Regions from separate parts of the Sporosarcina sp. FSL K6-1540 genome, predicted to be linked through region 1. Evidence: riboswitches for the same ligand, from Rfam matches in the RefSeq annotation. Region 1 holds a riboswitch; each other region holds the start of a gene.

Region 1 (7,599 bases):
ATTTACTATTATAAAGACAGCTGTGTTGCCTCTTTTTTAGCTTTCATCGTCCAAACAGAAAACAATACTACAAGAATAACAATAACACCAACTAGACCTATCCATATGGAGCCTGTGATACCTAAGATGATATAGCCCATTGTGGCCACCAATGCACAGATTAATGCATAAGGAAACTGTGTCGCAACGTGATCTATATGGTTACAGCCTGCACCTGTAGAAGATAGAATCGTTGTGTCAGAAATCGGTGAAGCATGATCGCCGAAAACTGCTCCCGCAAGTACTGCTGCAAGTGCTGGCAGTAACATTTCCGGTGCCGCGTCAATCATTATGGTTCCTGCAATCGGCATAAGAATACCAAATGACCCCCATGAGCTACCTGTCGAAAAGGCCATAATACAAGCAAGGATAAACATGATGACCGGCAGGAATGAAACCGATATATTCGATTTCAACACAAGCTCTGATAAATATAAGCCTGTTTCCAATTTTCCTATCAGGAATGATAATGACCATGCAAAAATAAGAATCAGCACAGGTGGCATCATTGCTTTCAATCCATTTATAAAGGCACTGCCAATAAGAGAATAGCTTGCCGTTTCATTATTTTTCATCTGTTGCATATATAATACTACCGCTATTAGCGTGGCGATAATTCCACCCGACAGTAATGCAAGAGAGACATCCGTATTTTCAAAAATTGACAAAAGGCTCATTGATCCGCCGGCTAAATAACCTGTCCAAATCATAACCGCAAATGTCACTGCAACAAGTGTGACGATTGGTGCGACTAAATCCCGAACGCGGCCATGTGCGTGTACTGGGAAGTCTTCTTTTAACTGACCTGGAATTGTTTTAGCAGGATCAAATAATTGACCTGTTTCTGTAGCAAGTTGTTCATGTTTCTTCATTTCGAATAGATCGAAATTGGTCCACGCAAGGAAAAACACCATTGCAAGTGTTGCAATAACGTAAAAATTCATAGGCGCCATCATAATGAAGGCAGATAGTGGTGAATAGCTAATCGCTGCAGCACCACCAAATATAAGTGCAAGTTGGCCTATTAAAAAGGCACCCCAACTTGAAATTGGTGAAATGACACAAATCGGTGCTGAGGTTGAATCGATGAAATAAGCTAGTTTTGCTCTTGAAACTCGATGCTGATCTGTAATCGGACGAGCAATTTGGCCAACTGCCAATGCATTGAAATAGTCATCCACAAAAATAGCTATACCGAGAAATACTGTGAGCAGTTTTGCACCACGTTTTGTTTTGATGTGCCGCACTGCCCATTCTGCAAATGCCCTGCTTCCACCGGATAAACTAACAAATGCAGTGATAACCCCTAATAGAAGGATGAAAAGGATAATGTAAATGTTCCCTGTATTCAGTCCACCATCCCAAAATGTAGCCTTAACTGACTCCAATAAATTTTTTAATGATTCAACAGGTCCGAACGACGCCGCCAGCAGAGCACCTGAGACTATTCCTGCTCCGAGCGACAACAGCACCCGTTTAGTTGCAAACACCATAATAATTGCGATTAGTGGTGGTAAAATTGATACCCATGTTCCTATCATCTACTATTCCTCCATTTAGTCGGGTTGAGGCCCTGTATAGGGGGAATAAAAAAACGGCTACTAATTACACTCAGCAGAGTGCATCAGGAGCCGGCTTTATCTACGTTTCGTTTGTTGGATAACTAATACTGCTTATCTAACTCACGACTTGTAGCTCATCATACATGTTCAAAAATGTATGACAGTGTTATCCCTATTCGGAATAACCCCAGCCTGATAGATCCCGACGATCTTACCAAACTTCGGCAAAGCTTCCTTTTACACACGGTCATCGGTGTCAATCTCGCGTGTGTGACTAATAAGCAATGCAGCCTCTACCCAATCGATATTTCAATCCTCTACTAGCCTATCAGTTATCCACACCATTTTCAAGTCCCTTTTCATTCCTCTATCGCGGGAGGGGCTGGAACTTCGACCGATGGCGGATCCCCACCACCAGTCGTATAGATTTGAGGTACTGTTGATTGAATTAGTCCCATAGCTACCGGAATCTTCTGTGTCACTACACTTTGCTTTGTTGCAAGTGGGACAATGATTTGGACATTTACTGTTAATAATATATTCACTTCAACAACGGCATTGTTAATACCAAATTCACTAATTTTTGTATCTATAGTCGCTTGTACTTGACCTATGACATGAAAACGAATCGGTATTTTAGGCCCTAAGTTCCCTAGTAGTGGAATATTTGCCGCTTGAGCAAGAGGGACAAAAAAGACAATTCCCTCTTCACGTTTCATTGCTTGCGAATCAAATTCTATCTCATCTGTTGGTAATAAAGCTAGATTGCCCGCTTCAGCCTGTTGAAGATGGGACTCGACAAGACCATGTGTCTCCGCTAATACTCTGTTGATGATTTCAGTGTTGAATTTCACCATCCCTTTAGAATCGTTCGGGACGTTTACAATGATATCATTGACATCAAGTACATTGGCAGTCCTGGAATTGATGGCTTTATTGATAACATGGGCCGCGATTTTTTCTGTCTGTACCTCTGCATATTGAATATAAATTGGGGCAAGCCTTGCATTAATAATGTAAATAAAAAGGGCAATTGCGATAAGAATTGCAGGAATAAGAAGGGGTAACAATTTGCGTTTTTTCTTCCTGGATTTTCTAGTAACTTGGCCGTGAAATCTCAAGACGACTCCTCCTACTATACGTTATGCAGGAAGGTAGTCGTTCATTCTTTAATTAGTGTGGTTCCGTACCAACCAAGCACATCCCTGATTAATTCAGGCATATAGTACTCTATTTCTGCATGTTTAAGCGATGGAAAGAAAAAACCGAAAGTAAACATATCCAGTGTTGCAAGTGTATATTTTTGACCTGATACAACCTCCCGATTGCCCGCAAAAAGCTGATCATTTCTATTTTTATAAAGTCTTTCATGAATCATCGCACCCATTAACGAGCCACGGAAACCAAGTCCTTTGATTTCAATTTGCGGCCACTCTTTCGTTAATGACAGCTCATAGACTTCTTTCAATTCTGATCCATCGAGTGTAATGAGACATAAATTGATTGGATGAGGTAGAAGTGAATGTAAATCCTCTTTTGTCACCCACCCCTTTTCGAGACTACCTAGAAATATTCCTGCGTTAAACATGGCACAATCCGCTTGAGAATACGCAATGAGCGCTCTACCAAAGAAAGAGGACAGCGAACTAACATCAAATAGATTTTGAGATAAGTGAGAAGGATTATAAAAAACTTGTTCCTCCATTGCCTGCTTTCCTATTTTGATTAGATCATTTACTTTTTCAATATCTTTTTCATTGCTTTCAATCGAATCTGTCCTGACAAGTTCCGCATCCATTTGTAAAAGTTCTTTAGCATCCGTGTTAAATTTCACGGTTACATGACCAACATACTCACCGTATTTACCTGTTGCAGCCAAAAGTGTATTACCAATCAATTTGCCGTCATGAAATAGATGATGCGTATGCGCGCCTAAAATGACATCGATTTCTGAACATTCTTCTGCAAGCTTTTCATCTTCATGGATTCCCATATGTGATAGACAAACAATTACATCCGTCTCAGCAGCAATGCTTTCAGCAACAAGCTTTAAATTTTGGCGAGGCGCCGTCACTTGCCAGCCGAGCTTCAAATAGAAGGCTTTATATTCTGCAGTAGCTCCTATAACACCAATTCTTGTCCCTTGCTCAGTAACGTAGATTCTATAAGGTAACAACCATTTTGGACGACTACCATCTTCTTCGTATAAATTACTTAGAATGACATCGAACTTGGCATCCTTATAAAGAGTAGATAAAGCCTCTTTCGACATGGTAATTCCTTCGTTGTTGCCGATTGTTACCGCATCATAGCCTGCTTCATTCAACAATCGGATGTTTCCTTGACCTTTCGTCCCTTCCGTAAATGGATGAGAACGATCAACGTGATCTCCGATGTCAAAATGGTAACAAGCATCTCCTTCTATTAAATGCTCGCGCTTTTTGTCACAAAGAAGCCTACTAATTTGCGGCCAGCTTTCAAAATGACTGTGGATATCATTTGTATGATAGAAATGAATTGTTTCAACCTTGTGATTCATATGTCACCCCATAAGTCCGTCAATAATCGATCTGATTCCTAGTAAGAGCAGGATAATTCGCAGTGCAACAACAAGCGTTTCCGATTTCATCTTTTGATTTAACCGAGCACCTATTTTAGCCCCGATATATGCTGCTGGAATGACTGGAATCGTATAAAGCCACGGTACATTGCCAAGTGAAATATGCGTGATTGAGTTGACGAGAGCTGATAAAAACACCATGAACATAGATGTACCGACTGCGACATGCGGTGGGAATAAGAAGAGTAGAATCATCGCTGGTACGAGGATTGAACCTCCTCCGATGCCGAAAAGACCCGATGCAAATCCGACGCCAAATGTCAGCAATAATGCAAACCAAACAGGGTACCCATAAATAAAAGTCTGATCTGTATTATCCGTGAAAGTTCTTTTTTTGCCGTGATTGACAAACCAGCTGACCGGTTTCAAATATTTACGTACCAGAAGAAGCGTCGATAATAGAATAAGTAAAATACCAAAATAGAGATTGAATGATGGCAGGTCAAGTCCTTTATTCACAAATGCACCGATAAGTGTCCCGGGAACACTTCCTAAGAAAAAGATGAACCCACTTTTGAAATCAATTGTTTTTGTCTTCATATAGGAAATTGTCGACGCCAAGCCCGTAAAGATCATCATAATAACAGATAGCCCAACGACGGTTTGCGGTGTAATTCCATCGATTAAGCCAAGGTTAATGCCAACGTAAAGTGTTGCTGGCACCAGAATGATACCACCACCTAATCCGACAAGTGCCCCAACAATTCCAGATGCTAGACCGATAACGGCCAATAAAATAAATTCCATCAAAATTCTCCTTCAAAAAAGTCAAGCTGCTTCGGCGTCAGACTTTCGTAGTTGATATTGAGCATTTTTTGAAAATGTTTCGCGTTTTGTGCTGCATGTCCGCCGGAATTATTGTTAAAAATGACGAAAACCTCATTCGTTTCTTGTTTTAATTTTTGAACAGCTGATTGAATCTCCTTCAGCTCAGTGTCATTGTAGTTATACAGATATCTAACTTTACGCCATGCTTTATCATCACCCGTAGTGTTGCGCCACCCTGCTACATTACGGCCGTGCAATCTAACAAGAACCTTATCCGGACGAGTGGTATTTGCTATTAGTGGAATACTCCCCTGCCCTGCTTGCGGTTCATCGCACACCGAGTGAATTACGTTCAGTTTCTTCAAAAAAGACAGAGTTTCTAGTTGAAATTTGGGTGAATACCATGACTGATGCCTAAATTCAACGGCGATATCGAATCCATGCAATTTAGCGCAAACGAAGCGAATTTCCTCAACATTCTCTTTTGTACAGTCAAACCATGGAGGGAATTGGACAAGAATCATCGCGAGTTTGCCTGCTTCTTGAAGTGGTGTAACCGATAGCCGGAAAAGATTGTACATTTCATCCACAGATGCATACGGGAGTTCACCCCGATGATGCCCAGTCATACCCTGGTAAGCCTTGACAATGAATCGGAAGTTATCTGGCGTTTCTTTAATCCATTTGCGAATATTACGCTCCGGCTGAATGGCATAAAAAGTAGCATCCAGTTCGACGATTGGAAAGTGTGCACTATAATCAATTAATTTTTCTTTCTTCGAAGAGGAAGAGTTATATACGTCCGGATGGTCACCCCAACCGGTTAATCCGATTTGGATCATTCCTCTGCCTCCTTTCAAATGAATCGGTACTATCTATATTAACATATTTAGACAACAGATTTGATGAAGTATACCACCTAGTTAATTCTAAATAAGTAGTGCCGAATATCACGTCTGTTGATTAACCATTTATTTGCATGAAATATTGGTGAGTAGGGCTTGGGAAAATCCATTTTCACTGGATCATTTTCGGTTCGCTTTCGGTGAATTATTCATGACAGATTTACTGAGGGGGGCCTAGTGTAACTAGAAGTGACTCCGTCACTTCTAGTTACACTTTTTTCAGTAATCTTGTTGTGAATAGTTGCCTGTCGCGTTCCTACAATGTTCGAGTGAAAAGTGCAGTTATGTTTGAATGAAACGAATAGTTGACTTTCTATAGTGATTGTAAGTGCCCGAAGATGCAATTTCGGGCACTCTTGCACATTGTACAATGTGCTCCTTGCTTACTTTTAGCAAAGAGTATGCATGTAATCATGTGATACCTTATAGAAAGTGACACTTCTTTACTAAAAAAAGAAAAAACTATATAGAAAGTTTCAGCCGCCAAAATTGCATCTTTGGCGGCTTTTTCTCCAGATAATAAGCCCCGCTATTCTTTCGTCCCAAAAAGCTTTAGCACTTCGTGTATTCATGCATTTGGAGCGCGACGGTTGAAGGACCACCATACGATCACCGAAAAGAGTGTGTAGGGATGCGACTTTGTCGCATCCCTACACATCCAGACATCTCGGTAATCGTATAGAAGTCATTCTATCCAAAGCGTTCCAAAGTCAATTATACACGTAGCGCGTAGTAGGTAATCCTGTTATTCACTGGTTACTTTGGTTAATCCACAGGTGTGGCCAAATATATGTAAAGACGAAAAAACCGACCCTAGTGGCCGGTTTTTTCGATATGATAATTACCCGATTGAACCTTCCATCTCAAACTTGATAAGACGGTTCATTTCTACAGCATATTCCATCGGCAATTCTTTTGTGAATGGTTCGATGAAGCCCATAACGATCATTTCAGTTGCTTCAAGTTCAGGAACTCCGCGGCTCATCAAGTAGAAGAGCTGTTCTTCTGATACTTTAGAAACTTTCGCTTCATGTTCAAGTGAAATGTTATCATTCAGGATTTCGTTATATGGAATCGTGTCAGATGTCGACAAGTCATCCATAATCAGCGTGTCACACTCGATGTTCGCGCGTGCGCCATCTGCTTTACGTCCAAAGTGAACGATTCCGCGATACGTTACTTTACCACCGTGTTGTGAAATTGATTTCGACACGATTGTAGAAGACGTATTTGGTGCAAGGTGATGCATTTTCGCTCCAGCATCCTGATGCTGACCTTTTCCTGCTAGTGCGATAGAAAGTGTCATACCACGTGCGCCTTCGCCTTTAAGAATGATTGCAGGATATTTCATCGTCAATTTAGAGCCGATGTTCCCGTCAATCCATTCCATTGTTGCGTTTGCGTCACAAACTGCACGCTTCGTTACAAGATTGTAAACGTTATTTGCCCAGTTTTGGATTGTTGTATAACGGCAATACGCATCTTTTTTAACAATGATTTCAACGACAGCACTGTGAAGTGAATTCGTTGTATAAACAGGTGCAGTACATCCTTCAACGTAATGGACGCTTGCTCCTTCATCAACAATAATCATAGTACGCTCGAACTGACCCATGTTTTCCGAGTTAATACGGAAATAGGCTTGAAGTGGAGTTTCAACTTTAACGCCCGGTGGTACATAGATGAACGAACCGCCTGACCATAC
Region 2 (7,599 bases), 650 kb from region 1:
AGTAGTCAAAGGAATTCCTTTTGGACATGCAACTACACAGTTTTGTGAGTTACCACATTCGCCAATTCCACCGTCTGTCATAATCGTCGCCAGACGTTCGTCTTTGTTCATTGCACCAGTTGGATGCGAGTTGAACAGCCGTACTTGTGATAGCAATGCAGGTCCCATGAAGTTCGTATTGTCGTTAACGTTCGGGCATGCCTCAAGACATACACCGCACGTCATACATTTTGAAAGTTCATATGCCCATTGGCGTTTACGCTCAGGCATACGAGGTCCTTCACCAAGGTCATACGTGCCGTCAATCGGAACCCATGCCTTAATTTTTTTCAACGAATCAAACATGAATTCTCTGTCAACAATCAAGTCGCGAACGACTGGGAATGTCTTCATTGGTTCAAGTTTAATCGGCTGTGTAAACTGATCTACAAGTGCCGTACAAGATTGGCGTGGACGTCCGTTGATAACCATTGAACATGCCCCACAAACCTCTTCCAAACAGCTCATTTCCCAGTTAACTGGTGTTGTTTGCTTACCTTCTGCGTTGACCGGGTTACGACGAATTTCCATTAAAGCAGAAATGACGTTCATATTCGGTCTATATTCTAATTCAAAACTTTCCCAATAAGGTTGTGATTCAGCAGTATCCTGACGTCGAATTTCAAAACGAACCGTTTTCTGTGACGTCTGCTGTTCACGTTCTTGTACTGCCGTATTGTTCTCGCTCATTTAGGTCAATCTCCTTTCTTCGCGGAGTAATCGCGTGTACGTGGTGGAATCAAGGAAACATCTACTTCTTCATAATGGAAGATTGGTGCAGAATGTCCATCGAATTTCGCCATCGTCGTTTTCAAGAAGTTCTCATCATCACGATTCGGGAAGTCCGGTTTGTAATGGGCTCCACGGCTTTCATTACGGTTAAGTGCACCAAGAGTGATAACACGAGCCAAGTATAGCATGTTTTTCAGTTGGCGCGTAAATGTTGCACCTTGGTTAGACCATAGTTGTGTATCCGTAATGTTGATGTTTTCATAACGCTCAAGAAGCTCAACGATTTTATCGTCTGTCGCTTGTAGTCTGTCATTGTAACGAACTACTGTTACGTTATCAGTCATCCATTCGCCAAGTTCTTTATGAAGAACATAAGCGTTTTCAGTACCGTTCATTTTAAGCGTATCATCCCACTTCTGCTGCTCTTCTTTCACTGCTGCGTCGAAGATTGTAGAAGGTAGGTCCACTACAGAACGTTTCAAACCTTTCATGTAATGAATAGCGTTCGGTCCTGCGACCATACCGCCGTAAATTGCTGAAAGGAGTGAGTTTGCGCCAAGACGGTTTGCACCGTGCTGTGAATAATCACATTCGCCCGCCGCGAATAGACCTGGAATACTTGTTTGCTGATTATAGTCAACCCATAGTCCGCCCATTGAATAGTGGACAGCCGGGAAGATTTTCATCGGTAATTTACGTGGATCGTCGCCTGTGAATTTCTCATAGATTTCGATGATTCCGCCAAGCTTAATATCAAGCTCTTTTGGATCCTTATGGGAAAGGTCCAGATACACCATGTTTTCACCGTTGATACCAAGTTTTTGGTTAACACAAACGTCAAATATTTCACGTGTTGCGATATCACGCGGTACTAGGTTACCGTAATCCGGATACTTTTCTTCAAGGAAGTACCAAGGCTTGCCGTCTTTATAAGTCCAGACACGTCCACCTTCACCACGTGCCGATTCACTCATAAGACGCAGTTTATCGTCTCCTGGAATTGCTGTTGGGTGAATTTGTATGAATTCACCATTCGCGTAGTGTGCACCTTGCTGATAAACGATAGAAGCTGCAGAACCTGTATTGATGACAGAGTTTGTCGTTTTCCCGAAAATGATTCCAGGTCCACCTGTTGCCATAATAACTGCATCACCTTTAAAGGCTTGAATCTCCATCGTTTTCATGTTTTGCGCTTTAATACCGCGACAAACACCTTCTTCATCAAGAATAACACCAAGGAATTCCCAGTGTTCGTATTTCGTCACAAGGCCAGCAACTTCATGACTTCGAACTTGCTCGTCTAGTGCGTAAAGGAGCTGCTGTCCTGTCGTCGCACCAGCGAAAGCCGTACGGTGATGCATTGTACCTCCGAAACGTCGGAAATCCAACAATCCTTCTGGCGTACGGTTGAACATAACGCCCATCCGGTCCAATAAACTGATGATTCCTGGTGCTGCATCCGTCATTGCCTTAACTGGTGGTTGATTCGCAAGGAAGTCTCCGCCGTATACAGAGTCATCGAAATGAATGTCAGGTGAGTCGCCTTCCCCTTTTGTATTTACTGCACCATTAATGCCGCCTTGTGCACATACAGAGTGGGAACGTTTAACCGGAACAATGGAGAACAAGTCAACCGGCGTACCTTCTTCAGCGGCTTTGATAGTTGCCATCAGGCCGGCTAGTCCACCGCCGACGACAATCAATCTGCTTTTTGCCATTATTGTTTCACTCCTCAAATTATAGGTGATCTCGTAGTCATTTAGTTAAGTTGTTATTTAATTACGCCTGGGCGTAATTGCGTCCAAATTTGAATCAGCAGGGATTTCTGCTGATTCAAATTAAACAAATGCAAGTAGTGCTTGTATACCGATTACAGAAAGCACTAGGAATATTGCCATTGAGATATACGTAACGATGGTTTGTGAACGTGGAGATTGTGTAATTCCCCAGCTTACTAGGAATGACCAAACGCCGTTCGCCAAGTGGAATGTAGCTGCAAGGACACCTGCAATGTAGAACGCAAGCATGAATGGACTCGATAAGATGTCAGCCATCATATCGTAATCAACTTCATCTCCCAATGCTTTTTGAACTCTTGTTTGGAAGATGTGCCATGCGATGAACACGACTAGGAATACTCCTGTAATTCGTTGTAGCATAAACATCCAGTTTCGGAAAGTCCCGTAACGCTTTACGTTATTTTTCGCTGTGAAAGCTATGTACACACCATAAAACGCATGGAACATAAGTGGGATGTAGATGATGAACCATTCAAGAAACAGTACGAACGGTAAGTTACCCATGAAATTGGATGCAGTGTTGAATGCCTCTGGGCCGCGTGTGGCAAAATGGTTAATCACTAAGTGTTGGGCAACAAAAAGCCCCACTGGAATGATTCCGAGCAGTGAATGAAGACGACGCAAATAAAAATCTGATTCTCTCGACAAGTCTTTTACCCTCCTTTATTAACTGAGTCCTTCAGTGCGCCTCTGTCATCATTTCGACATGAAGCGACCGTTGACGACGTACCTCTTCGTGGTACAATATTATGACATAACCATTGTACTCCTCAGTTTTGAAGAGGTCAAGACGATGTGGGCTTTTCGACACGCCCGAATTTAATATATTATTATTCTCTTGGATTCATTAACGCTATCATTTAACCGAAAGGGTTGCATATTCGATTGGAAAATACTACATATGATTCACCAACCCGTTTTGGCTATGAAATTTTACGAGATCACGTGTTGCCAAGTATCCTCGGGAAACATGAAGATGAAATCCTTTATTGGGCCGGAAAAGAAGTAGCTCGAAAATTCCCGATTTTTGGTATTGATGAACTTCCTGAGTTCTTTCAAGAAGCCGGATGGGGACCACTTCATCTTGAAAAGACGTTGAAAGACGAGGCTTTTTATTCTTTAAAAAATGATTTCGCTACAAATGCCCAAAACAGATCTTGCCAACTTGAAGCCGGTTTCATTGCACAACAGTACCAGAAATTTAGTGGACTGCTCACTGAGTGCTACGGAGAATTTAACGCAAAGGATGGTCTCATCCATTTCCAAGTCAAATGGGACTTAAAAACGAAAGTTGAGGCATGAAAAAGAAGATGCATCCTTTAAATCGGGCGCATCTTCTTTTTCATACAACTAATCTATATATGTTGAACTATTGATTCTATATGATCTCCAGCGAAGGCATCTCCATGCGCCGTGCGTTGTTCAGAGGTTTCTTTATGTCAACATATATAACTAAAAATAACCAGTAAATTACTGCTTATTTTCATGATGAAACACTCTATGTACAGTTTCCGTTGGGTTGCACCTCTCACAGTTTTCTCGTTAATCGCATGAGGGGTTTTTGGGAACGAATGAATAAGCACTTTCCAATCCATAATAGAGCAGCCAAAGATGGAATTTTGGCTGCTGAATCCATCTATATAGCATTTCCTTTTTAATTTTAAGGAAGTGTCACTTTCTATATGGAATTGCACTGTAACTTGTATAGTCTTAACTAAAATTTACAAGGAAGGCTTTATTAAAAGTGATAGAGCGCCCTTTGTCTTCAGGCACTTGCAATAAAATGGTTAACAATAGACATAACAAATTATTTCAGTCGTTGTCTAACCCGAATTGTTTATGAAGCGCCGCTACCGCTATTTCCATATCCGATTCTGGAATAACTACGGATACCTTGATTTCAGACGTACTAACCATTTTCACAGGAACTGATGCACTACGGAGTATCTCAAACATTTGTGCAGCGACTCCTGGGTTGGATACCATTCCACTTCCAACGATTGAAACTTTCGCAAGACCCACTTCAAAGTCGGCTCTGTTGTAACCAAGGGCTTCTTTTTCTGTCTCCAAAACATTAATAGCTTCTGCAAAATCCTCTTTCTTAATGGAAAATGACACAGACGGCTGTACGCCTTCCATAATTGTCTGGACGATAATATCGACGTTAACATGGTGATCCGCAAGTGCAGTGAATATATTCGCAAGCGAGCCATTGTATGGAACGTCATACATAACTGTAATCCGAATAATATCTCTTTCAAAGGCGATGCCCCGAACAATTAAATTGTTTTCCAAATCAATTTCCTCCTTGATAATCGTTCCTTCACCTTCCATATGTGCAGGTCTGACCCGAAGCGGCATTTGATGGTTCTTGGCAAACTCCACCGCTCTTGGGTGAAGTACTCCTGCGCCTAAATTCGCGATTTCAAGCATTTCATCATATGATATTTCCTCAAGTTTCTTCGCTTGTCCAATTAATCTTGGATCTGTCGTAAATACCCCTTCAACGTCTGTGTAAATATCACAGATAGCTGCATCAATTGCAATCGCAATCGCCACAGCACTTGTATCAGATCCCCCGCGACCAAGTGTTGTCAACTCACCCGAGCTGTCAGCACCTTGAAAGCCGGTTATCACTGCAACAGCACCCGATTCAAGCGTCGATACAACCTTATCTGCATGGACTTGCTCGATTCGCGCATTGCCGTGAACTGACTCTGTCGTTACACCCGCTTGCCACCCTGTATATGAGCGAGCCTCCAAACCTTGTGCCGCAATTGCCATCGCTAAAAGGGATGCTGTTACTTGCTCCCCTGTCGCAAGTAGCATATCAAGTTCGCGGCGGCCCGCTTTCGGATTAACTTCCACGGCGAGCTTTAGAAGATCATCCGTTGTTTTCCCCATTGCAGAGACGATAACCGCAACTTGATTCCCCCGACTTACTTCACCTTGTACAAGCTTTGCAGCGCGTGCAATCCTCTCGGGGTTCGCAACTGATGTGCCACCAAATTTCATTACAATTCGTTCCATAATTATTCCCTCCAATTTCCCCCTGAACGCAAAAACGGCCCTCATAAGTATGAGAGCCGGTCCGATTGGAGCGCTCGCCGAAGAGCCGCCCCGTTCAGATAGCTCTCCAGGTATTTTTATACCTGACAGACTTCCATTTATTCAATGGAAATCCAGCAGGACAATCGTGACAGCCGATTGGTCCGCTTCGGCGAATACTCCTTTCAATCCCGTTCATCAGGCTGCCGCCTTCCGGAGATTTACTATTGGTATCCGCACCTCTATCTTCACTACATATGCAATTTTTTAGTGAAAAAACTCAGTGCGTTCACTCTATCACATTACTTCTCTTCTCGCAATGCCTCTTCACGGAAATACGTTTCCACTGATTCCGCAACCACCTTCGGCAAGCCCGCTTGTTGCAGCTCTTCAACGGATGCTTCACGAATCTTTTTCATAGATTCAAAGTGTTTAAGTAATAATGTTTTCCGTTTCGGTCCGACGCCTGGTAATCCATCGAGCGCTGATGTCAATGAATTAGTTTCGCGCCGTTGCCTGTGGAAAGTAATTGCAAACCTGTGCACCTCGTCTTGAATTCGCTGTAACAAGTAAAACGCTTCACTCGTTCTCTTTAGCGGGATCATTTCAATCGGATTGCCATAGAGAAGTTGCGCCGTCTGGTGTTTATCGTCCTTCGCAAGTCCAGCAATTGGAATCGACAAGTTCAACTCATCTTCAATGATTTCCCTGGCCGCTTCCATATGACCTTTACCACCATCTATAACGATAAGGTCAGGTAATGGTAAATCATCCTTTAGCACACGGATATAACGCCGCCTTACAACCTCACGCATCGCCGCATAGTCATCGTGTGCTGCCGCAGTTTTCGTCTTATACTTTCGGTAGTCTTTACGGTTCGGTTTCCCATCAAGGAATGACACCATCGCAGAGACGGCATCTGAACCGTACATATGTGAATTATCAAATGCCTCAATACGGTACGGTATGGTGATATTCATCGCCTTGCCAAGTTCTTCACATGCGCCAATTGTACGAAGTTCTTGTCGTTCAATAAGTTGGAACTTTTCTTTCAATGATATCTCAGCATTCTTGATGGCTAGATGGACGAGATCTTTCTTTTTACCGCGCTGCGGAATGAAGACGTTGACATCTAGAAGTTGACGGACGATTTCACTATCCATTCCCTGAGGCAACAGGATTTCTTTCGGGATTAAATGTTGGGACTTACCGTAAAACTGCCCGATGAACGTTAGCAGTTCTTCTTCCGGTTCTTGATAAACCGGGAATAGCGATACATCCCGTTCAATTAGCTTTCCCTGACGGACGAAAAAGACTTGAACACACATCCATCCATTGTCCACAGCAAATCCGAAGACATCACGATCAGTGAAATCACTCATCGTCATCGCCTGTTTTTCCATAATCGCTTCAATATTAACAATCTGATCGCGGTATTCTTTCGCGCGCTCAAACTCCAAATTCTCCGCAGCTGCAGCCATTTTTTCCGTCAATTCTTTTTTCACACTTTTATAGCCGCCATTCAAAAAGCGGGTAATATCATCAACCATTTCCTTGTACGTTTCCAATTCCACTTCATTGACACAAGGGGCGAGGCACTGGCCAAGATGGTAATACAAACAGACCCGATCAGGCATCGTATGACATTTTCGATAAGGATAGAGCCGGTCAAGCAACTTTTTCGTTTCACCGGCGGCAAAAGCATGAGGATACGGACCGAAGTATTTCCCTTTGTCTTTTTTCACTTGTCTCGTAATGATTAGTTTCGGATGACGCTCTGCCGTTAATTTTAAGTATGGATAGGTCTTATCATCTTTTAACATGATATTATATTTCGGATCATACTGTTTGATAAGGTTCAACTCGAGGACAAGCGCTTCCAGATTGGTTGAAGTGACAATATATTCAAAGTCTATGATTTCTCCAACAAGTCGCTGTGTTTTAGCATCATGGCTACCCGTAAAATAACTACGAACCCGAT
Region 3 (7,599 bases), 350 kb from region 1:
TGGGTACCGAGTGAAGATAAATTCGGTATCTTCCCAATGATTGTTGCATCAATTTATGCAACAGTTGGAGCATTAATTATTGGGGTTCCTATCGGTTTATTTACAGCGATTTTCTTGGCGGAAATTGCCTCTAAAAGAGTAGCTAAAATTATTTCACCAGCCATTCAGTTGCTAGCTGGTATCCCATCTGTATTATATGGTGTATTTGGACTTGCAATCATTGTTCCATTTTTACAAGATACGTTCGGTTTAGTGAAAGGACAAAGTTTACTAGCTGTTATTCTTGTGCTAGCAATCATGATGTTACCCACAATTGTGACTGTAGCAGAGACGGCGATTCGTGCGGTCCCTCATACATATCGTGAAGGATCATTAGCACTTGGCGTATCTCATATTGGGACAATTTTTAAAGTCATTGTACCAGCAGCTAAGTCAGGAATTATGACGGCAATCGTATTAGGTTTAGGTAGGGCCATTGGGGAAACGATGGCAGTTATCTTAGTAGCTGGTAATAGTTTAATCGTCCCTACGAGCCTTACAGATAGTGTTCGTCCACTGACGACAAATGTTGCTTTAGAAATGGGTTATGCATTCGGTACACATCAAGAAATGTTGTTTGCAACGGGAATTGTTTTATTCTCATTTATATTAATTTTGAATTTTGTATTAGCCAGAATCAGTGCGAAGGGTGGCAACTAAGATGAGGCAATTTAAAGATAACTTGTTACGTGGACTTTTATGGTTCTCGGCTTTCTTATCGGTTGCTGTCCTCGTTATGATTGTGGGGTTCATCTTTTATAAAGGATTTCGTTTAATCAGCTTCGATTTCATCTTTGGCGATTATTCACCAACTGGAGGCGGCGGTATTTGGCCAATGATTGTAACAACGGTCTACACAATTTTTATTTCATTGATCATCGCAACACCCATTGGGATATTAGCGGCCGTTTACTTGCAAGAATACGCGAAACAAGGGCGTTTGGTAAGAATCATACGTTTTGCAACAGAAAGTTTGACAGGAATCCCCTCGATTATTTACGGTTTGTTTGGGGCAGTATTCTTTGTAACAACCTTAAAGTTAGGTATGTCCATTATTGCTGCTTCATTAACATTAACGATTATTGTTTTGCCTGTCATCATCCGAACAACAGAAGAAGCATTGAAAACAGTACCGGCTTCCTATCGTGAAGGTTCGTTAGCACTTGGGACAACGAAGCTACAAACCTTATATAAGGTGATTTTACCTAATGCCATGCCGGGGATTTTATCGGGTATCATCCTCTCTGTTGGACGAATTGTTGGCGAGTCAGCTGCTATTTTCTTAACAGCCGGAACTGTTGCTGCCATGCCAAATGGAATCTTTTCATCGGCTCGAACGTTAACGGTTCATTCCTATTTAGTCACACAAGAATCGGGAGACATTGAACTTGCTGCAGCAGTGGGGATCATCTTAATCGTTCTCATTTTGATCATCAACCTTTCAGCAACCTACATATCAAAAAAGTTAAACAAAGGAACCAACAAATAAGGAGTGCTTATCAATGAGTACAGCAGTAATAGAACCAGCAATCACACAAAATCAAGTAGGAAAGGTATTTGCGCATATGGAGCAACATAAAGTAGGTACATCGAAAATTAATGTAACGGATTTGAATTTATTCTATGGTGAGAAACAAGCGCTGTTCGGCGTCGATCTTGCTATTCGTGCAAATGAGGTTACTGCTTTAATCGGTCCTTCAGGTTGTGGCAAATCCACTTTTTTACGAACATTAAACCGAATGAATGATTTAATTGATGGTGTGAAAATTACAGGTGAAGTTGTCATTGATCATGAAAAAATTTATAATTCAAGTGATGTAATTAAATTACGCACAAAAGTGGGAATGGTATTTCAAAAACCAAATTTATTCCCAATGAGCATTTACGATAATGTTGCCTATGGTCCAAAGGGGCAAGGCATAAAAAATAAAAAAGAATTAAATCGAATTGTGGAAGAAAGTTTACGCGGAGCCGCGATTTGGGAAGAGGTAAAAGACCGTCTTAAAACATCAGCACTAGGTTTGTCTGGTGGTCAGCAACAACGTGTTTGCATTGCACGTGCCATTGCGATGAAACCAGATGTTATATTAATGGATGAGCCTACTTCCGCACTAGATCCAATTTCTACGTTAAAAGTCGAAGAACTAATCACGAAATTGAAAAAAGATTATACGATTGTTATTGTTACTCATAACATGCAACAAGCTGCACGAATCTCTGATAAAACAGCATTTTTCTTAAATGGAGAAGTTGTTGAATACGATGATACAGATAATATTTTCTCTACGCCAAAAGATCAAAGAACCGAAGATTATGTCACAGGTCGATTCGGATAACAGGGGGTAACAAAGGATCATGCGTGAAAACTTCGAGAAAAATTTAGAGGAATTAAAAAGTAAAATCACCGAAATGGGTGAACTATCAATTATTGCCTTAGAAAAATCAGTTAAAGCCTTGAAAACACAAGATGTTGAAATTGCTATAAAAACCATGGAGGGAGATACAGCAATAGATAAACTTGAAGTGGAAATTAACCAGTTTGCAATCTGGATTATGGCAAAAGAAGCGCCTATTTCAAGGGATTTACGCGAAATTATTGGTGTACTTAAAATTTCGTCTGAAATTGAACGGATTGCGGATTTTGCCGTAAATATTGCAAAATCAACCATTAAGATTGGTCAAACAACATCTTTACTGGAAATCACACATGTAGAAAAGATGAAAGACATATCAATTGAAATGCTCCGAAAAGCACTCCAATCTTTTTTAGAGGAAAATATGGTACTTGCTAAAGAAGTTGGCGACTTAGAGGATGAAGTGGATCAATGCAGTCGTGAAAACTATAAAAAACTGACTACGTATCTAAGTGAACATCCAGAAGAAACAAATCAGCTTGTCCAATTATTATTTGTAAATCGTTATCTTGAAAGAACAGCAGACCATATCACAAATATCGCTGAAAGCGCAGCATATTTGATTAAAGGTCAAATATATGATTTCAATTCATAAAATAAAAACGGAGGAGAAAAATGAAAAATTTTCTCCTCCGTTTTTATTTAAGGTAGCTCGTAATAAAAATTAAGAGTATTCTATACATAATAAAAAAATAGGGGAGGAAACTAGTATGACAAAGAGAAACAAGGAGTTGTCACTAGAACAACGTGAAGAATTACTCGAAATATTGAAAGCTCGTTTTGAGAAAAACATGAATCGCCATAAAGAACTTGAATGGAGTAAAGTCCAAGCGAAGTTGGAAGCGAATACTGAAAAACTATGGTCGCTTAATGAGATGGAAATAACCGGTGGTGAACCGGATGTTGTTGGTCATGATAAAAAGTCGGGCGAATATATTTTTTATGACTGTTCAATAGAAAGCCCTAAAGGCCGTAGAAGTGTTTGTTACGACCTAGAAGCGTTGGAGTCAAGAAAAAAGCATAAACCAGAAAATAATGCTCTTGATATGGCTTCCGACATGGGCATTGAGCTTTTAACGGAAGAACAATACCGGGAGTTGCAGGAACTTGGAAAGTTCGATATGAAAACATCGAGCTGGGTGCAAACACCTGCCAATATTAGAAAACTCGGAGGGGCTATCTTTTGTGATTGGCGCTACGACACTGTCTTTGTGTATCACAATGGAGCAGAATCCTACTATGCTGCCAGGGGGTTCCGTGGCTCGCTGAGGGTCTAAATTTCGCACCCACTAAGCTTATAGACGATGAGATAGAGTGATGGGTGCCAGGTTCTTATTGATTTGTGAATTGTTTTAGAACCTGGTACCTGTCACAATGGTTTATTAAGAAGTTACTTTTTCATGGATATCTAGTGCTCGTTGTAGTGAACTTAGTTGTTCATCGCTTAAAGGAATCATAGGTAAGCGGACACCACCGACAGGGATTCCTTTTAAATTCAAAGCTGCTTTTACAGGTGATGGATTTGGAGCAGCAAAAAGTGCTTTCATTATTGGTAGTAGTCTACGATGAACCTTAGCTGCCTCTTGAATATTGCCGCTTTTGAAATGTTCAATCATCGTTTGCATTTCATTTCCTATAACATGGGATGCTACAGAAATAACACCTGTTCCACCAATTGATAACACTGGAATTGTTAAACCATCATCACCGCTATACAATGAAAAATCTTCAGGTGTATGAGTAATAATTTCGACCATCGCATCTAAATCACCGCTTGCCTCTTTAATAGAAACGATATTAGGTATTTTTGAAAGGCGAATGACTGTTTCAGCAGATATGTTGACAACACTGCGTCCGGGAACATTATAAAGTATAATCGGTAAAGATGTGACCTCCGAAATTGTCTTAAAGTGTTGATATAATCCTTCTTGAGATGGGTTGTTATAGTATGGCGCAACGAGCATAATACCATCGACACCTACATCTTCTGCAAGTATTGTTAGTTCAATTGATCCTTTTGTGTTGTTCGAGCCTGTACCAGCAATCACCGGAATTCTGCCATTCACAACGTCCACTGCAAACTTAAATAATTTGACCTTTTCTTCTTCTGTTAACGTCGGAGACTCTCCTGTTGTACCAGATACCACTAAGCCATCTGTTCCATTAGCAATTAAATAATTAATTAAGTTTTTTGTAGCTTGAAAATCAATTTCACCATTTTCATCAAAAGGAGTCACCATAGCAGTTAATACTTGTCCGAAATTCATTATTTCTCCACATCCTATAATTTATTTTAAAAAAATAGAGGAAGAAGGGCAGTTAGTGAATGAACGCAAAAAAGCAACAACAAGGGCTCGTTGTTGCAGTAGAAATAATAAATTATTTCTTTGCATAAGATAGCCCTCCATATAGTTTCCTATATGACAATTCTGTGTTTATTCAACACAGAACCAGCTTCAAGAAAATGAGATTCTCTCCACTTCGGCAAATTCCCCTTTCCACAAATGTCACAGGATCTCATCATCCTCCACGTGTGTACTGATGGTCTTTGCGCCTCTATCCTTACTTCAAAATTTTTGAAATAAGTGAATTTCTAATTAGACAAACCTTACCTCTATTCTAACGCAATTGCAAGGGAAAGGTGCCGAGTTCTAGAAAGGTTCTGAATTTAATGGGGACTTGATATTCTTTTAAATGTTATTTCGTCTGTTGATGACCCATTTATTTGAATAAAATACTAGTGAGAAGGGCTTGATGACCTTCATTTTCACTGGACTATTTCCGGCTAACTATTCATGACAGATTTACTGAGGGGTACTAGCCATACATTTTTTAGTAATCCTGTTGTGGATAGTAGCCTGTCGCGTTCCTGCATTGTTCAAGTGGAAAATGCAGCTGTTTTGGAAGAAATGAATAGATGACTTTCTATAGAGAGTGTAAGTGCCCGAAGATACAATTTCGGGCACTCTTGAACGTTGTATAATGTGCTTCTTGCTTACTTTTAAGAAAGACTATGCATCTAATCATGTGATGCCTAATAGAAAGTGACACTTCTTTACTATTAAAAAAGAGAAAATCATAAAGAAAGTTTCAGCCGCCAAAATTGTATCTTTGGCGGATTATATCCAGATAAGAAGAACCGCTGTTCTTTCGTCCCAAAAAGTAGTTGTACACGTAGCGTTTGTTGCCAGAATGGTTAATACACACTAAGATGAATGTATCAGGAAGCGAATCGATGGATTGTGGCTAAGAATAGAAAGAAAACAGCGGATTAGTTAATAAACAAGAGTTAGGAATAAATGTATAAAGGTGATGTTAGTTATGAAAGTTGAAATTGAAAATGAAATTATAGAATTTAATGTTCAGTATGGAAATAGGAAGAAGCTAGCGATTCAGATAGATTCGTTTGGTTTCATAACTGTTAAAGCTCCAAATGACACAAGTAAAGAAATGATTGTCAGTGCCATTGAGAGCAAAGGGAAAAGGATACTAGAGAAAATACATGAAATTGAAGTAGCTCGAGAAGCCCCTAAGGCAAGAGAGTATCACGCTCAAGGGAAGTTTTTATACCTTGGGAAAGACCGTTTTCTTCATGAGTTAATAGATAGTAGTGAGTTAAATGAAGAGGTACTTAAAAGAAATCTCAAGAAGTTCTATATCGCCAGCTGTAGGACGATTATAGAAGAACGGATAAAAATATATCAAAAACAACTAAAAGTAAAGCCTAAAATCATCGAAATAGTAGAGTCTAAAGCCAAGTGGGGTAGTTGTAGTTCGGATAAAAAGCTAACTTTTAATTATCGTCTAGCTATGGCTCCGGTTGAAGTCATCGATTATGTGATAATCCATGAACTTTGTCATATACTTCATATGAATCATGATCGCTCATTTTGGAGACGTGTCGGAAGTATTATGCCGGATTATAAAGAGAAGGAAGAGTATTTGGCGAGGCATGGGTATTCAATGTCACTTTAATAAAAACGATCACATTTCGAAATGTGATCGTTTTTTTTGTGTTCGAAAACGTATTCTCTATTGTTCTTGGTGATGTTTTACTTGTAGTTCCCCGATGGTTGAGGTCACAACTTACTTCAATTTGGTTAAATTGGAAGAGGTGAACGGATCCAGGGGATTTTAACCAATTTATCAAACTCGCATTGTTTTCTGCGAATTTAAATTAGTTTATGGTATTATTTACCTTGTATGGGAAGGTGGGAAGACATGAAAACTGAAAAAATCATTAAGACCACATTAGAGATAGTAGGTTTTCCGTTTGTAATGGCAAACATGTATTTTGATAAGAAGAATAGGGTAAGAGAAATAGGTGATTTAGTAAATATAAAAGATAGGGTAGTTCATACTGTTGTTTCTGAATGTGAAGAGACTAAATGTACTGTAATATTAGACGCGGGGTTAAGTTGCTGTTCAATTGATTGGTATTATATTCAGCCTCAATTGTCTAAGTTTTGTAGGGTAATCTCATTTGATAGAGCAGGATATGGTTGGAGCACTGCAATAGAGAAAGCATACACAAGCGAAGATGTTGTTAGTGATTTATCGGAGATTTTAGAGAAACTTCAAATAAATCCACCATATATCTTAGTAGGACATTCCTTTGGGGGTTTAAATATGCGATTATTTGCTAGTAAATATCCAAATAAGGTAGCATCTTTAATCTTAATTGATTCTGTTCATGAAAATAGATATTTGAGTGCTGAATGGGACACTGTTCGAAGGAAAATGCATAAGAAAAATCTCAAGTTATTCAAGTTCGGTTATCTCACCAGTGGTTTAGGGCTTCCGAAACTATTAAAACTTCCTGTTGGAAGAAAACAACTTCCAGAACCATATCAGAAGTATATTAAGTATATAGGATACCGTTCAAAATCTTATGAAGCTGTTTTTAAGGAATTTCTATATAGCGAAAAATCTGCTATGCAACTTAAAAAGTCCGAACCACTGAATTTAAACTTATCCGTAACAATTTTAAGTTCTAATAATATAGACCCAATTTGGATTAACCAACAAAAACTTCTTAGTAATTTGACAAATAATACTGTGCAAATTAAAACTAACAACAATCATTCAATACATTTAGAAAACCCAGAATTAGTTATAGATACTATAAGCAGAGCTGTAAAACAGT

What was found. A riboswitch is a leader RNA that binds a small molecule or an ion and turns the genes downstream of it on or off. The one in region 1 is predicted to bind lysine.
Region 2: linked by a shared signal. The riboswitch ahead of MKY15_RS15570 (aspartate kinase) and the one ahead of MKY15_RS12480 (Na+/H+ antiporter NhaC family protein) in region 1 are both predicted to bind lysine.
Region 3: linked by a shared signal. The riboswitch ahead of dapA (4-hydroxy-tetrahydrodipicolinate synthase) and the one ahead of MKY15_RS12480 (Na+/H+ antiporter NhaC family protein) in region 1 are both predicted to bind lysine.

Annotation. Positions count from the first base shown of each region.
Region 1 covers NZ_CP152018.1:2,648,192-2,655,790, reverse strand. The annotation lists gene MKY15_RS12480 (Na+/H+ antiporter NhaC family protein) at 9-1,580, opposite strand; lysine riboswitch at 1,724-1,905, opposite strand; gene yunB (sporulation protein YunB) at 1,961-2,722, opposite strand; gene MKY15_RS12470 (bifunctional UDP-sugar hydrolase/5'-nucleotidase) at 2,764-4,140, opposite strand; gene MKY15_RS12465 (sulfite exporter TauE/SafE family protein) at 4,144-4,968, opposite strand; gene MKY15_RS12460 (DUF72 domain-containing protein) at 4,968-5,831, opposite strand; gene sufB (Fe-S cluster assembly protein SufB) at 6,736-7,599, opposite strand, start outside.
Region 2 covers NZ_CP152018.1:3,293,987-3,301,585, reverse strand. The annotation lists gene sdhB (succinate dehydrogenase iron-sulfur subunit) at 1-729, opposite strand, end outside; gene sdhA (succinate dehydrogenase flavoprotein subunit) at 735-2,489, opposite strand; gene MKY15_RS15580 (succinate dehydrogenase cytochrome b558 subunit) at 2,610-3,218, opposite strand; gene MKY15_RS15575 (YslB family protein) at 3,456-3,872, shown strand; gene MKY15_RS15570 (aspartate kinase) at 4,383-5,600, opposite strand; lysine riboswitch at 5,692-5,871, opposite strand; gene uvrC (excinuclease ABC subunit UvrC) at 5,921-7,599, opposite strand, start outside.
Region 3 covers NZ_CP152018.1:2,297,063-2,304,661, forward strand. The annotation lists gene pstC (phosphate ABC transporter permease subunit PstC) at 1-699, shown strand, start outside; gene pstA (phosphate ABC transporter permease PstA) at 701-1,528, shown strand; gene pstB (phosphate ABC transporter ATP-binding protein PstB) at 1,605-2,375, shown strand; gene phoU (phosphate signaling complex protein PhoU) at 2,395-3,048, shown strand; gene MKY15_RS10670 (DUF4256 domain-containing protein) at 3,164-3,730, shown strand; gene dapA (4-hydroxy-tetrahydrodipicolinate synthase) at 3,836-4,720, opposite strand; lysine riboswitch at 4,843-5,020, opposite strand; gene MKY15_RS10680 (SprT family zinc-dependent metalloprotease) at 5,775-6,428, shown strand; gene MKY15_RS10685 (alpha/beta hydrolase) at 6,675-7,599, shown strand, end outside.